4 regions of the Rhodococcus sp. PAMC28707 genome follow, and region 2 is predicted to be linked to each of the others. Evidence: predicted binding sites of a transcription regulator. Region 2 holds the regulator's gene; each other region holds the start of a gene.
What was found. The regulator LexA, encoded in region 2, represses DNA repair genes until DNA is damaged. The targets are predictions, from matches to a motif close to CGAACANNTGTTCG.
Positions count from the first base shown of each region.

Region 1: the regulator LexA is predicted to act here: its motif matches at 2,053-2,066, upstream of E5720_RS10960 (DUF222 domain-containing protein).
Region 3: the regulator LexA is predicted to act here: its motif matches at 1,980-1,993, upstream of cofD (2-phospho-L-lactate transferase).
Region 4: the regulator LexA is predicted to act here: its motif matches at 1,160-1,173, upstream of E5720_RS05500 (HNH endonuclease signature motif containing protein).

Region 1 is NZ_CP039253.1:2,436,366-2,440,285, forward strand. It holds gene E5720_RS10955 (trypsin-like peptidase domain-containing protein) at 1-218, opposite strand, end outside; gene E5720_RS22280 (hypothetical protein) at 555-686, shown strand; gene E5720_RS10960 (DUF222 domain-containing protein) at 687-1,982, opposite strand; gene E5720_RS10965 (nuclear transport factor 2 family protein) at 2,092-2,853, opposite strand; gene E5720_RS10970 (DUF72 domain-containing protein) at 2,970-3,800, shown strand; gene E5720_RS10975 (aldo/keto reductase) at 3,890-3,920, shown strand, end outside.
Region 2 is NZ_CP039253.1:314,256-318,175, reverse strand. It holds gene E5720_RS01420 (solute carrier family 23 protein) at 1-466, shown strand, start outside; gene E5720_RS01415 (acyl-CoA dehydrogenase family protein) at 603-1,745, shown strand; gene lexA (transcriptional repressor LexA) at 1,828-2,526, opposite strand; gene E5720_RS01405 (hypothetical protein) at 2,984-3,445, shown strand; gene nrdR (transcriptional regulator NrdR) at 3,585-3,920, shown strand, end outside.
Region 3 is NZ_CP039253.1:699,101-703,020, forward strand. It holds gene E5720_RS03210 (DUF3499 domain-containing protein) at 184-606, opposite strand; gene E5720_RS03215 (metallopeptidase family protein) at 682-1,170, shown strand; gene E5720_RS03220 (WhiB family transcriptional regulator) at 1,197-1,451, opposite strand; gene cofD (2-phospho-L-lactate transferase) at 2,273-3,241, shown strand; gene E5720_RS03230 (coenzyme F420-0:L-glutamate ligase) at 3,238-3,920, shown strand, end outside.
Region 4 is NZ_CP039253.1:1,221,805-1,225,724, forward strand. It holds partial or broken gene E5720_RS05490 (helix-turn-helix transcriptional regulator) at 135-281, shown strand; gene E5720_RS22340 (hypothetical protein) at 234-371, opposite strand; partial or broken gene E5720_RS05495 (ATP-dependent Clp protease proteolytic subunit) at 406-889, opposite strand; gene E5720_RS05500 (HNH endonuclease signature motif containing protein) at 1,189-2,502, shown strand; gene E5720_RS05505 (DEAD/DEAH box helicase) at 2,759-3,920, shown strand, end outside.

The DNA of each region.
Region 1 (3,920 bases), 2.1 Mb from region 2:
ACGCCGTAGAAACCGAATTCCGCCGATATGGTCACGACCGTCGGATTCACCCGAGCGGACAACTCCTCCAGAGTCAACGGCGCAGGTAGTGGCTCTGTGAGCACAGGTGCCGGCGCGGCCACGAGGGATTCGCGGACACCGGGCGCAAGTGGCGTCGGCAGAGCGGAGACAGCGAAGACCAGCACCGTGAGGAGCGCCGTCCGACTTGCCGCCTGCATGAGTATCGATTATGGCTGCGATGGCTGCGGAATGCAGTGTTCTGGGCTGCGGTGTTCTGGGGCCGTCAATCCGGCGCGCCCGCTGGATGGTTTGCCCCGCGGGCAGGGGGCAGGGGGCTTGCGGCATGACTGCCAGCGGCACATGTGGTGCTCTGTGCCGCTGGCAGTCACTGGTGGCCGGCTACCAGGGTGGTGTCACGTAGGTGGCGGGTGCGGATCGGGTACGTCGGGTTGTGTTGGGGGCGCAGCGTTTTCAGGTTTCGGGTAGATTTATTCGTTGGGGTGGTGGTAGTGGTTGATGTGGCCTTTTCGGGTGGGGTCGAGTGTGGTCGGGGGATGCCAAAGGGTGCGGCCAGGGTAGGGGTCGTCGGGTCCGATGAGCGGGTGGTGCAGGTCGCAGCCGTAGGTGAGGGCGTCTATGTCGGTGTTGCCACCGGTGGCCCATTCGTCGATGTGGTGGACCTGTGATCAGGTCGCGGGTCGGGTACAGCCAGGGAAGGTGCAGCCGCGATCGGCAGCGATGAGGACGATGCGTTGATCAGCGGTGGCAATCCGTTTGGTTCGTCCAAGGTGCAGGGGCCGTCCGTGGTCGTCGAAGAGAGCGAGGTAGTGGTGCGCGTGGGAGGCCATGCGGATCGCATCGCGCATACGGATCAGGGAACCGGTGGCAGTGACGGCGTGGCCGGTAGCTGTTTCGAGGTCGGACAGGGTCATCGTGACGACAGCGGTGACGGGTAGCCCTCGATGGGTGCCGAGGTCGCCGGAGGCGAGCATTTGCCTGACGACGGTTTTCAGTGCGTCGTGTTGGCGTCGTCCTTGGCTGCGGCGGTCTCGTCCGGCGCGACCGTCGGTGTCGGTGCTGCTGGCCTCGGAACTACCATTCTCGCTGCCACTCGCACGGTCACTCCCCTGGGTACTCGCACTGTCGCGGTGAGTGCTGTCGGTGGTGGGTGTGGCGTCGGAGGGATTGCACATTCCTGGTTTGGCCCATTTGGCGAATGCTGCTTCGAGGTAGGCCCGGGTTTCGGCGTCGATGAGGAAGGTGCCTTTGGAGAGTCCATGTTGGCCTTGGTCTTTGATGCGGAAGTAGCATTGTTCGGCGATCTGTTGTTCGTCTTTGTCGGTGCCGTCAGGGTCGAGCGTGTCGAAGAGTCTTCTGGCGGCGACTTTGAAGTTGTCGGGGCCGAGTTGGCGGGCCAGTTCGGTGAGTTGCTGCTCGGCGTGGTGGCGGGTTTCGGGATCGATGTCGGGACTGAGGGTGCGGAAGAAGTTGGCGATGATGTGTTGGTGTTCTTCGTCGAGGGTGCCTTCTGTAGCGGCGGCGGCGGCGGCTGTGGTGGTCAGGATCGGATCGAGTCGTTCGCCGGTGATAGCTGAGCGTTGTCCGTACTGTTCGGCGTGGCGGATGCGTTGGCTGGCAAGTCTTCTGGAGAGTCGCAGGAGTATTGCGAGAGTGTCGGGTACAGATCCGTAGATGTGGTCGAGTCCGTGTTGGGCGATGAGGTCGGCGATCCAGGTGTGTGAGAGCGCGAACAGGGTGCGTTGGACTGTTTCGGCGCGGACCAGTAGTGGACGTCGGTCGGAATTCGATGCCCCGACGGTATCGAGACGCGTGAGCATCGAGACTTGATCTTCGATTGTTGCTATCGCGTGTGCGAGGTCGACGTCCTCGATCTCCAGCACGCACGATGGCGTCATCTCTGCCGAAGTGTTGCTGCTCCCGGAAGACCCACTGCCACCGATAAATCCAGTGTCAGATGCCACCCCGGCTACTCCTGAAATACCGTCCCCTGAAAGCATGTGATGAGAGTAACCCCGCCCACCGACAAGAACTCGAACATATGTTCCCCTGGTCGGCCGGCGGCGTTTCAGCTCACGATTTCGGTCGAAGTCCGAACGCAGTAATCGAAGCGACGTGCAACGACTTGTCGCCGAACTCTACGAGGACGACGCCGCGTCGCGACTCGTGTTCGACTGTCGCACTGACGGTATTGCCGGCGGCGATCAGCTTCCGGAATGTCATTCCACGCAGTGATCCCACAGCGACGTCGTCTCCTGCGCCCGTTCGTACTGCCCCGCCGTGTCCTTGCGAGATCGATTCCAGCGCTTCGGTTGCCGCGCGCTTACCTTTGCTCCCGACGCCACGCAGGCCGCCCATGAAGCCAACTACGCCACCGATGCCTTGGTTCCCGATCAGCTGAGGTGTCAGCTTCGCCGACGCAGCCAAGCCTTTGGTTCCCGCACGCAGCAACTGTCCGATCATCGATGCCAATTCCCAGTGCGCAGCGAGGCGTGCGATCTTCAGCTCGCCTTCCTCGTCGACGAGGTCGTACCGAATATGCATCGGGACGTTCAATGTCGCTCCGGTGGACATGATGGTCTCGAGGGATAGATCGCGGACGACGGACATTCCGTCCACCGCGTCGTTCTCGACGTGGAAGTTGATCGTGTTGGGAGCGATGAAGGTGTCGTAGAACTTTTCGATCGCCTGCCTGCCCTGATGCGGTCGAGTGCCAACGGGATCGTTGACCACTCCTCCGCGTGCGTACAGGTTCACCCAGGCTTCGCGGTCGTGGACGGCGACAGCGGCGGGGGATGCATCGATCGTTGCCAAAAGATCTTCGGAGGTGTGCACGCCATCGAAGCTATCGGTTCCGCTCGGTCGAGACCCTGGAATGCTTGATCTGTCTCGTCGGACCTGGCAGGCTACGTCGCGCTGACGGCTCTACTTCTCGAGCGCATACTCGTCCCATGCCACGGCTTACGCGACCATCAGAGGTTCGAATCGGTATCTCCGGCTGGACGTATGCGCCGTGGCGAGGCGACTTCTATCCAGCCGGCCTGCCGCACCGCGCTGAGCTCGGATACGCGTCGACGCACCTGTCCTCGATCGAGATCAACGGCACTTTCTATGCAATGCAGAAGCCGTCGAGTTTCGTGAAGTGGCGCGAGGAGACGCCGGTAGATTTCGTATTCGCTATCAAGGGCGGCCGCTACATCACCCACGTCAAACGTCTCGTCGGAGCCGAAGTGGCGCTGGCGAACTTCTTTGCTACCGGGGTGTTGAGCTTGGGCGCCAAGCTCGGTCCCATTCTGTGGCAGCTTCCACCCAATTTTCAGTTCGATGCGGACAAGCTCGCGGCATTCTTCGACGTTCTTCCTCGAACAACCACGGCCGCAATCGAACTCGCCGAGCAGCGGGACGACAAGCTGCCCGAGGATCGAGTCAATCTCGATGTCGACGGTGACCGCCCGCTGCGACATGCGCTCGAAGTTCGGCATCCGAGCTTTCAGGTGGAAGAAGCAGTCTCGCTGTTGAGGGAGAACGGTATTGTCTTCGTCGTTGCAGACAGTGCAGGTAAATATCCGTACGTCGAGACGCCGACGGCAGATTTGATGTACTTACGTCTGCACGGTGCCGACGAGCTCTACGCGAGCGGCTATACCGAGGAGGCGCTCGACGGTTGGGCAGCGAAGATAAAAAAGTGGACCGAGCAGGGCCTCGACGTCCACGTGTACTTCGACAACGATGCGAAGGGTTTCGCACCGTTCGATGCAATGAGGCTGATCGAGCGGCTGTAGCACTTTCTATCCGAGTATTGGATACTCGCTAGATAGTTATAGATTGACCGAGACGGAATAGTAGAAGCCAGCGAAGCGTCAGAACCTGCATGACTACTTCGGACAATGCCACGCCCGCCG
Region 2 (3,920 bases):
CCTCGCCGGAGACGCACTCATCGCAGATGGATTGGCGACGACGCTGGCAGGTGCTGCGGGTGGCTCGGGCACGACGACCTACGCCGAGAACATCGGCGTGATGGCGGCGACCCGGGTGTATTCGACCGCGGCCTACTGGGTGGCCGCGGTGACGGCCGTAGTGCTCGCGTTCTCGCCGAAGTTCGGCGCGTTGGTGTTCACGGTCCCGGACGGAGTCATCGGTGGCGCGACATTGGTTCTTTACGGGTTGATCGGCCTGCTGGGTGTGCGCATCTGGTCGGACAGCAAGGTCGATTTCACCGATCCCGTCAACCTCGTTGTCGTCGCTGCTGCCATCGTTGCCGGCATCGGCGATCTGACACTGACGGTCGGGTCGGTGGAGCTCGGCGGTATCGCCTGGGGATCGGTCGGAATCTTGGTCGGCTATCCCGTTCTGCGCGCCCTTTCTCGCACACAGCGCCGATAACAGCACTTTCTTCGGTCACCGATTCCGCGCGGCTCGGTCATCGACCGGTTGACCTATTCGGCCGTAGGCTCGAATGACGTCAGTTCACCGGAGGTGACCAATGGTGCCGCCGGTTGGCAATTCGAAGGAGACCGAAGTGGAACGCACGATATTCGATTCCGAGCACGACATGTTTCGCGAGTCGTACCGCAAGTTCCTCGACCAACACGTTGCGCCGAACCACGCTAAGTGGGAAGAGCAGAACCTCGTCGATCGTTGGGTGTGGGTAGAAGCCGGAAAGCAAGGATTCCTCGGCACCGACGTGCCGGAGGAGTACGGCGGTGGCGGTGTCAAAGACTTCCGCTACAACGCCGTCGTCACCGAGGAAACCACCCGCGGCGGCTACAGCGGAATCGGATTCACGCTGCACAACGACGTCGTCGCGCCATACCTCATCAATCTGACGAACGAAGAACAAAAGCAGCGTTGGCTACCCGGATTCAGTTCCGGTGAGTTGATCACCGCGATCGCGATGACCGAGCCCGGTACCGGTAGCGATCTGCAGGGAATCAAGACCAAGGCCGTTCGCGATGGAGACGACTGGGTCCTCAACGGGTCCAAAACCTTCATCACCAACGGAATCAATGCCGACCTCGTCATCGTCGTAGCCTGCACCGACCCCGACAAGGGTGCGCAGGGATTCAGCTTGCTCGTCGTCGAGCGCGACATGCCTGGTTTCGAACGCGGACGCAATCTCGACAAGATCGGGATGAAGGCGCAGGACACGGCTGAACTCAGCTTCACCGACGTTCGCGTGCCCGCCGCGAACCTTCTCGGTGAGGAAGGGATGGGCTTCATCTACCTGATGCAGAACCTGCCTCAGGAACGACTGTCCATTGCGGTCGTCGCAGCAGCCGCCATGGAGTCGGCGCTCGACATGACAATTCAGTACTGCCGTGATCGCAAGGCATTCGGTAAGTCCATCGGCAAATTCCAGAACACACGATTCGTGCTGGCGGAGTTGGCAACCGAGACGACCGCCTCACGGATCATGGTCGACAAATTCATCGAACTGCTCAACGACGGCAAGCTGACGGTGCAGGAAGCCGCTATGGCCAAGTGGTGGACCACCGAGAACCAGGTGCGTCTCATCGACCGCTGCCTGCAACTGCATGGCGGATACGGATACATGAAGGAATACCCGATTGCCAAGGCATACATGGACTCTCGGGTGCAGACGATCTACGGCGGAACGACCGAGATCATGAAGGAAATCATCGGGCGGGGACTGAATCTCTAGTTCTCACCTTTCGATCGATACAGTTAAGGACCGCAACCTCGAAACACGAGGTTGCGGCCCTTCGTCTGTACGAACTCGCTGATCAGAGCTTGCGCATGACCGTGACGACCTTGCCGAGGATGGCTGCGTCATTGCCCGGGATCGGTTCGAACAATGGGTTGTGCGGCAGTAGCCATACCTCACCTTTGGTGCGCTTGAACGTCTTCACCGTGGCTTCGCCATCGATCATTGCTGCAACGATGTCACCGTTGTCGGCGACACTCTGCTGTCGAACCACGACCCAGTCGCCATCGCAGATCGCTGCTTCGATCATCGACTCGCCGACCACTCTCAGCATGAACAGTGAACCCTGGCCGACCAGTTCGCGGGGGAGAGGGAAAACGTCCTCGACCGCCTGCTCGGCAAGAATTGGTCCGCCGGCTGCGATTCTTCCCAGTACTGGAACGAACGTCGGAGTCGGCAGTTGATCCTCCGCAGGCGCCGAACCGTCGGCAACGGCTGCCGCGTGGTCTGCCTGTACCTCGTCGAGCCCGCGAACATCCACTGCGCGTGGGCGGTTCGGATCACGTCTGAGGAAACCTTTGCGTTCCAACGTCCGAAGCTGATGAGCGACCGACGACGTAGAGGTCAGCCCGACTGCATCCCCGATCTCCCGGATGCTCGGCGGGTAGCCACGCTCGGTCACCGAAGCTCTGATGACCTCGAGAACTTTGCGTTGACGTTCGGTCAGGCCCGCATTGACGTCGGTGCCCTCACCTTCGAATGCCTTCGCCGTCGGCACCGAGGGCGCCTTGGCGGTTGTGGCGGTCTTGGCAGCCGGCGCGGGGACCTTTCCACCGGTGGCACTTCCGAGCGTCTTTGCGCGCACTGCCGTAGCCTTCGTCTTCCCGCTCGCCTTGCCGCTCGTCTTGCCCGTGGACTTCGGTGACCCTGACGAGGTCTCTTCTTTCATTCGTGCATCCTCCTGCATCGCCTTCCCCTGCCGGGCATCTCGTGTGCTCGAGTGGCCCGAACGCGTGGTGTGGATGTGACGTGTGGTTTCTGACACGAATCTAGCCCGAAAACCCTGTTCGATCAAACATCTGTTCGATCCGTGTCGTAACTTCTGCTGACATTGTCCGACCCGCGTGATAGAACTTCGAACAAGCGTTCGTCGAACGCCTGATCGAATAAAGGTGAAAGTCGCGTCGGTCGCGAGCATCGCCACGGTCGATCTGTACACCGCAGTGGAGGTTCCGATGAGCATCACTACAGAGCGGACCAGTGCTCTCACCAGGCTCGCAGCAGCAGGTCGGGGTATAGACGGTCGGGGTATAGACGGTCGCGACACCCTCGATCGCACAACGCGCTCGGGCCAGCCCGTCCGTACTTCTCGCCCACGCACGTCTTGCGCGTCACTCGACCGTCGACGCTACCTTCACGCTGTCGCGCAACAGGACGGTTGCAACCGGGTCATCGATCACAGCTCCGCCGATCGAAGCTTCGACGACGAGGCGCCACGTCAGACAATGTCGTGGACCGCCACGATCGCGGGTGTGTTGATCACAGCCATTGTTCTTCTGGGCTTGGTAGGGCTTGCGAATCTACGCGCCGGATATCTCGACGGCGGCTCAGCCGGTGCTGTCACGGTCGTCGAGCAAGGTGGATTCGTCGGTACTGCGGGTCAGGATCTCATCGCGGCCACCGACTCGGGCCAGTGATACAACCATGCCTGAAGTACTGCTCGTTGATCGAGCCAGGTACGCGACACTGGGCTCGATAGCACTCCGAGTATCCTCGGTACCTGCACCTCTTGCGCTACCTACGAGATGGTGTGACGGCTACGACGGAGGCTCTTACATGCATTGCCCGTTCTGCAAGCACCCCGACTCCCGAGTGGTCGACTCCCGTGAGGCGGACGAAGGTCAGGCGATCCGTCGTCGTCGCTCGTGCCCGGAGTGTGGACGCCGCTTCACCACAGTGGAGACCGCTGTTCTGGCTGTCGTGAAGCGCAGCGGAGTCACCGAGCCCTTCAGTCGGGAGAAAGTAGTGCGAGGCGTCCGTCGTGCCTGCCAAGGCCGTGATGTCGACAACGACGCTCTGAATCTGTTGGCTCAGCAGGTCGAGGATGCAGTTCGGGCATCCGGATCAGCCGAGATCCCCAGCAACGAGGTCGGACTGGCTATTCTCGGTCCG
Region 3 (3,920 bases), 380 kb from region 2:
TTCGGACATCGAAGTCTCGAGTCGAATCTGTCACAACTCGATGCGTCGAGCGCGAGAAAACCGACCAGTTGTGACCGACCCCATGCGACCGAACGGAAGGAAACAATCGACGAGTACAACGGTGGAATATCGAACGGAACAAAAGGCCGAATATCCGGGTAGGACGCGGGGATTGACCTGCATTCAGGACGTGGGATCGGGAAGCACCCGTAGGTGACCCCGTCGGCCTGTCCGAGCCGGCGCCGAAGTCCGACGATCTCCAACTACGTCGGCGCGGATGTCGCGTTCTCGAACTCGGTTCGTCGACTCGGTGTCCTCGCGTCGGACGCGATCGCCGCGGCCTGCTTCGCGAACGGCTTCGGCCAGGGCCGTCAAGTCGTCCTCGTCGGGGGTCGTCGTGGTGAAGCCACCCTCGTAGCGCACCATTTCCCAGCCCTTGGGCGCAGTGGTGGTCACAGCGTGTACCTCGCACAGGTCCCATGAGTGGGGTTCGGCGACAGTAGCAAGTGGTCCCACGACAGCAGTCGAATCCGAATAGACATACGTGAGCGTCGCGACGGCCGAACGGCTACACCCGGGCCTGCAGCATCCACGCAGTGATCTCACGATCAAGAGACTATCCCTCGACTCCGACTGCACGCCGCCCGACACACCGCGAAGGGGCGGGCGATAACCTTGGGCATGGCTCGAACTGGCTCCGGAAGACAACCGACATCCCGATCTGCTGACCGTCGCGGCCGCGGAGTTCGCGGCCCGGTGCTCCCCTCGAATGTTCCGGGGCACCGATCGCGAGCCGACAAATTCGACCGCGTGGTGCTGGAGGCATTCGCTCGCATCGACCACAAGTGGCACGAGCGGTTGGAGAGGCTGGACATCGCAGTCGACGAAGTACCCAAAATCAGGGCCATAGATCCCGAATCGGTCACGTGGCCTCCCGAGGTGGTGGCAGAGGGGCCCGTTCCGTTGTCCAGACTGGTGCCGGCGGGCATCGACAAGCGCGGCGAATCCACACGCGCACGGATCGTGTTGTTCAGGCGCCCCTTGGAGCGACGTGCCAAGCACCCGGAGGATCTGGAAGATCTTCTCTACGAAGTGCTTGTCGAACAGGTTGCAACCTACTTGGGGGTCGACCCCGACACCATCGACCCGAGCATGGAAGAAGAACGTTAGCCGAAGGACCCGGCACGTAGCTCGACCTAGCCGATACCCCGCTTGAGCCGACGACGCTCCCGCTCCGACAGTCCTCCCCAGATCCCGAAACGCTCATCCTTGGCAAGCGCGTACTCCAGGCATTCGCCCTTGACATCGCAACCGAGGCAGATGCGTTTTGCTTCGCGAGTCGACCCACCCTTCTCGGGAAAAAATGCTTCGGGATCGGTCTGCGCACAAAGCGCACGCTCTTGCCACTGATCTTCGATCTCCTCGAACATTCGATCGAATCCCGCGACCATACTCAAGAACGGCTTCTCCGGAACACGAACTGGCAGAGCGGTTCCCTCCCCCAGTGCGTCGTCCTCGTCCACGAAATCTTCGGAAGCGCGATCGACAGCGGCAGCGCTGGAATCCATTGAACCTGAATCGATATCGTCCAGATCGTCTGCATCGTCAGCCCCGGAAACCACAGCATCGAGGCCGAGCGCCACGTCCGCTGTAGCCACATCGACAGCAAACGTATCCGAGCGGCCACCTTTTACATGTGCCGCAAAAGTCTTGTCATTCATACGGTTCCCGCAGTCGCCTCGTGCCGCGCGTGCTCGGGAATCGGTTTGCGACGCGTAGCTGACTACGCTGAGGTGAGCCTGGGGTTCGCCCCGGTGTTCACGTGCCTCGTACTGGTCGTACATCGCTTCAGCCTCCTCACCATTCGATAGCACAGAAATTTCCGGTCGATTCCGAATACCTTGCCCCGCGCCGATATTCGTACCCATACCCCAACCATCGACTTCTAACACACGCTTCTGCATACTTGACGTAAGATGGGAACGAGTGTTCGAATCAAGGGTCACTCCAAGCGAACTCGCCTGATGATCGGGGAATGACATAAATGTGATTAGACACGCCGGAGTAGGTTGCGGTCAAGCCGATACGGGTTATTGCAATACCATCTCCAGACCGGAATCGGCCCTCTCCCCGAATAATGGCCTGTCGTCGGCGTGTCGCGCCCCGAAAAACGGGCCGAAACCGGGACGGGGTCCGGATTTCACCGCATCCGCGCCCCTCAGGAGACGGGCGCCGACCGATCGATTCGACCGAGAGCCTAGGCTCTGAATCTGTGAAAGTGACTGTCTTGGTCGGTGGAGTCGGCGGAGCCCGGTTCCTTCAGGGCCTCAAAACACTGCTCGGGGACGACGACGAGATTACGGCGATCGTCAATGTCGGAGACGACGTGTGGATGCACGGCTTGCGCATCTGCCCCGACCTCGACACCTGTATGTACACCCTCGGTGACGGAATCGATACCGAGCGTGGTTGGGGACGCATCGCGGAGACTTGGCACGCGCGTGACGAACTCGCCGCGTACGGGGCCGACCCGGATTGGTTCGGGCTCGGAGACAGAGACATTGCCACACATCTCATCCGGAGTCGGATGCTCAGGACCGGATATCCGCTATCGGCGGTGACCGAGGCGTTGTGCAATCGATGGAAGCCAGGCGTGCGACTCCTGCCGGTGACCGACGACCGGAGCGAGACCCACGTCGTCGTCACCGACCCGGACGAAAAGGATGGGGACACTCAGCGAGCAATCCACTTCCAAGAGTGGTGGGTTCGCTACCGAGCGCAGATCCCGACACACAGCTTCGCCAATATCGGTGCCGAGCAAGCGAGTCCAGCGCCCGGGGTCCTCGATGCCCTCGCCGGCGCCGACGCCGTGATTCTGGCTCCATCCAATCCGGTGGTAAGCGTCGGAGCGATCCTCGCTGTCCCCGGAATCCGCAGTGCGCTACGTACGACGTCGGCCAAGGTTGTCGGCCTGTCGCCGGTGGTGGACGGAAAGCCGTTGCGCGGGATGGCAGACGAATGTCTGACCGTCATCGGTGTCGAGACTTCCGCCGAGGCCGTCGGACGTCACTACGGCGCACGATCGGACACCGGAATCCTCGACGCATGGTTGATCCATTCGACCGATCAGGCCACCATTCCCGGCGTTGACGTACACAGCGTGCCGTTACTGATGACCGACCCCGAAACGACGGCGCTGATGGCCGCAGCGGCACTTCGTGCGGCTGGACTCGAGCTGTGACCGAGCCGATTCCAACCGACCATGCTCCTGGCGGCAGCATCGAGATCATCCCCGTGACCGGATTACCGGAGTTTCGGCCGGGCGACGATGTTGCGTCCTCGATAGCCGCGTGCGCACCGTGGATTCGCAACGACGACATATTGGTTGTCACCAGCAAGATCGTGTCCAAGGCCGAAGGTCGACTGGTCGACGCACCACTGGATCCAGAAGAACGAGATGCCGCGCGAAGACTGCTGGTCGAGCAGGAAGCAGTTCGGATCGTTGCTCGCAAAGGCCGAACACTGATCACCGAGAATCGTCTCGGCATAGTGCAGGCCGCCTCTGGAATCGATGGATCCAACGTCGATCGGTCCGAGTTGGCTCTTCTCCCGAGAGATCCGGATGCAAGCGCTGCCGCCATACGAGCAGCACTGGCGTCTTCGCTCGGGGTCGACGTAGGAGTCGTCATCACCGACACCATGGGTCGCGCGTGGCGTATCGGCCAGATCGATGCCGCGATCGGCTCGGCCGGTCTTGCCGTGATCCATGGCTATGCCGGCGCCGAGGACGCCCAAGGTAACGAGTTGATCGTGACCGAAGTCGCTGTCGCCGACGAGATCGCTGCTGCAGGCGATCTGGTCAAGGGGAAGCTCGGTGCCGTTCCGGTTGCCGTCGTGCGGGGTCTGAAGCCGGTCGACAA
Region 4 (3,920 bases), 910 kb from region 2:
CGCTCTGAACAGAATTGCGCGCACCCGTTCCGGACCAGCGCTAGGGTTCGGCCCATGGCTGAGGTCATCAGCATTCAATCGCGCCGGCCGCCGCGCACTACGACACCGCGAAGCCGCCCAGCCGGACGACGGCAATGGAACCGTTGTGGCGCGAGGTGGTGGGCCGTCGACTACGCAAACGCCGACAGTCCCGAGGCGACACATTGTCCGACACCGCGACGCGCGCCGGAATTTCACCGCAGTACCTTTCCGAAGTACAACGTGGCCGCAAGGATCCGCCGAGCGAGATCCTCGCTGCCGTCGTCGGTGCGCTGCAGACGTCCATTGCCGAGATCGCCGAGATTGCCGAGATCGTAGGCCTCGCGCACCATGACCTCACCCGGGTGGCGTCAGCATGCTCGCCGCTCAGCGGTTCTTCAGAACCTGGTCGACGATTCCGTAGTCGAGAGCTGCCGACGCAGTCGGCACCAAGTCTCGGTCGGTGTCATGCCGGAGCTTCGCTACGTCTCGGCCGGTGTGCTCGGCGAGTATTGCCCTCCATCTCCGACCGCACACGCACCACCTCGGCGGCTGCCAGGATGAGGTCGGGGATGGTGCCGCGACCTTGCGCTGCCGGTTGATGCAAGACCACCCGACTGTGGGTCAATGCAGCTCGACGTCCCGGCGAACCTGCGGCAAGCAGGACTGCCCCCGCCGCGACGGCCTGACCGATACATGTAGTTGCAACCGGAGATCCGATGAACTGCGCGATCAGTGCATTCGCAACACCCGCATCGATGCCGGTTCCGACGTACACGATGCGTTCGCTGAGTAGGTGCGAATAGACATCGACGACTCGTTCGCCGCGTGAATCTCGTGTGATGACATTGGGATTGGTGTACGAGCTCATCACTGCACCCCCACCCCGACCTGCATGCTCCACTTCGACTGCCGAACCGCCGATGCCTGCGGAGCTTTGGTGCAAAAGTTGTCGGCGGAGGTCGGAGGAGAACATTCGCGGTGTCGAGTCGGTCATGGCTCCACTATTGCTCACGAGAACTGTTGCACCCCAATGTCTCTGCCGAGAGCAGAGATTTTCGACGCCCATCCGCTCATAGCAGCGGGGTGCAGGTCGACAACTCCAGTGGGGCTTGCGGATACGACTGGGGTTCGATATTGTCGAACATACGTTCGAGATTGGGGGATCTCATGCAGGTATCCGAGGTACTGGAGTTCGTGGCGCGACTGAACGAGCTGAAACCCGTGCCCGACGCGGCCACCGGAATCGACCTGATCACCGCTCTGGAGACCGCAACCTGCGCGTGCGCAGCAGCCCAGGCAGTGGCCACCGATGCCGTCGCCGTCTCGATCAGCGAGCAACGGAAGGCGCTCGGAAAACCCAAGGCGCAGTGGAGGGCAGGCCTCGCCTCGCAGATCGGACTCGCGCGGCGCGTGTCCCCGAACAAGGGTGCCACCTTCCTCGGGTTGGCACGATCACTCGTGCACGAGATGCCGCACACGCTCGACCGCCTACGCGGCGGTGAGCTGAACGAGTATCGCGCCATCCTGATCGCTAGAGAGACAGCATGTTTGACGGTCGAGGACCGGCAGGTCATCGATAGACGGCTGTGTGCGGACGGGCACATCCTGAATGGACTCGGTGATGACGCCATCGCCGCGAGGGCCCGCGCGATGGCCGCTGAACTCGATCCCGCGTCGGTAGTGAAGCGCTTCGAAAAGGCGTTCTCGGCGCGCCGCACCAGTACTCGGCCACAACCGGACTTCATGTGCCAATTCACCACGGTGACATCGATGGATCGCGCGGTCTGCATGTGGGCGACCCTCCGACGTGACGCCGACTCGATCGTCAACGCCGGCGGAGAAAGCCGAACCAGGGACCAGATCATGGCCGATCTGGCATACGAGCGCATCACCGGAACGACATCAGCGGGCGCGGGCGCACCGGTGTCGGTCAACCTCGTGATCGCCGACACGACTCTTCTCGCCGACAGCACCGACCCCGCTCACCTGCAGGGATACGGCGAGATTCCCGCAGTCATCGCCCGCAAGTTGGTAGGCACTGCGTGTGCGGACACCACACGGGTCGAGCTCCGCAGGGTGTATGCCACCCCCTCGACCGGCGCGCTCACCGCGATGGAATCGAAAGCTCGAATCTTCCCAACAGCGCTGGCCCGATTGATCGACCTGCGTGATCGAACGTGCCGAACACCGTGGTGCGACGCACCGATTCGTCACCACGACCACATTCGGTCCTACGCACGCGGGGGCGACACCAGCGCGAACAACGGTGCAGGCTTGTGCGCCGCATGCAATCACGCCAAGGAAGCAGACGGGTGGAGTGCCGAACCTCGAAAAGCACGGAAGCCCGGCGTCATCCACATCTACGACATGACCACACCGACCGGGCACGAGTACAGCTCGACAGCACCGCCGATGCCCGTGGTCATCAGCTACCCGTCGTTCATCGAGCAAGAGTTGGTGATCGACCTCTCCGCGGCGTAGATGCCTGATGGGTCACTCCGGGAAGGAAACGACAGCGGCACCGGTTACACTGGTCACCGACGCGCGTAGCTGCACGTCAGACGTCGTGGAATGCTTCTACTTCCGCCCGGCCCCGGCCGCGTAGTCCATGTGCACCGCGCACAGGCTTTTCTTACGGCGATCGAAACTGCCCACCGGCAGTCTCGCCACCCCTTTGCACTTGTCGGGCGTACAGCCCGTGGTGCAACACCTTGCCCGAAAGGCGCATCACATCGTTATGACTACCTTTGCTTCACTCGGCGTTCCGAACGCGCTCGCCGAAGTTCTCTCCAGCCAGGGCAAGGTCGACGCCTTCCCTATCCAGGCGGACACACTCCCCGACACTCTCGTAGGACGCGACGTTCTCGGCCGCGGAAAGACGGGCAGTGGCAAGACACTCGCTTTCTCTATCCCCATGGTTGCCCGCCTCGCTGGACAGCTCCCAGGCAACCGCAAGCCAGGCCGCCCACGCGGACTGATCCTTGCCCCCACCCGTGAGCTGGCGACACAGATCGCCGCCGCAATAGAACCGTTGGCCGCGGCGTACAAGCTCAGCGTCACCACCATTTTCGGTGGCGTCTCGCAGAACCGTCAGGTATCCGCCCTCAAGGGTGGCGTCGATATTGTCGTCGCCTGCCCGGGCAGGCTCGAAGACCTGATGAAGCAGCGCCACGTCTCACTCGACGGCGTGCAGATCACCGTTCTCGACGAAGCCGACCACATGGCCGACCTCGGGTTCCTTCCGGTCGTCACTCGAATTCTGGCGGCTACCCCACCGAAGGGTCAGCGTCTCCTGTTCTCGGCGACGCTAGACAACGGCGTCGACAAGCTCGTCAAGCGGTTCCTCACCGACCAGGTGACGCACTCCGTCGACGAAGTCGACTCACACGTAGAAGCCATGACGCACAGCGTCTTCGAGGTCGACGGTGTCGAATCCAAGAAGAAGCTCGTGCAGCAACTGGCTTCGGGCACCGGACGTCGCATCCTGTTCATGCGAACCAAGCATCAGGCCCGCAAGCTCGCCAAGCAGCTCACCGAAGCTGGAATCCCGTCGGTCGACTTGCACGGCAACCTCTCTCAGGGCGCGCGTGACCGCAACCTACTCGCATTCTCCTCGGGTTCGGCGCGCGTACTCGTCGCCACCGACGTCGCCGCTCGCGGTGTGCACGTCGATGACGTTCAGCTCGTCGTGCACGTGGATCCGCCTGCCGAGCACAAGGCATACCTGCACCGCTCGGGCCGCACCGCTCGCGCGGGAAGCGCCGGAGATGTCGTGACGGTCGTTCTCCCGGAGCAGCGCAAGGACACCGCAATCCTCTTGCGCAAGGCCAACATCAAGGTGACCCCGGTCCGCGTCACGGCCGACTCACCTCAGGTGTCCGAACTCGTCGGCGAGCAGG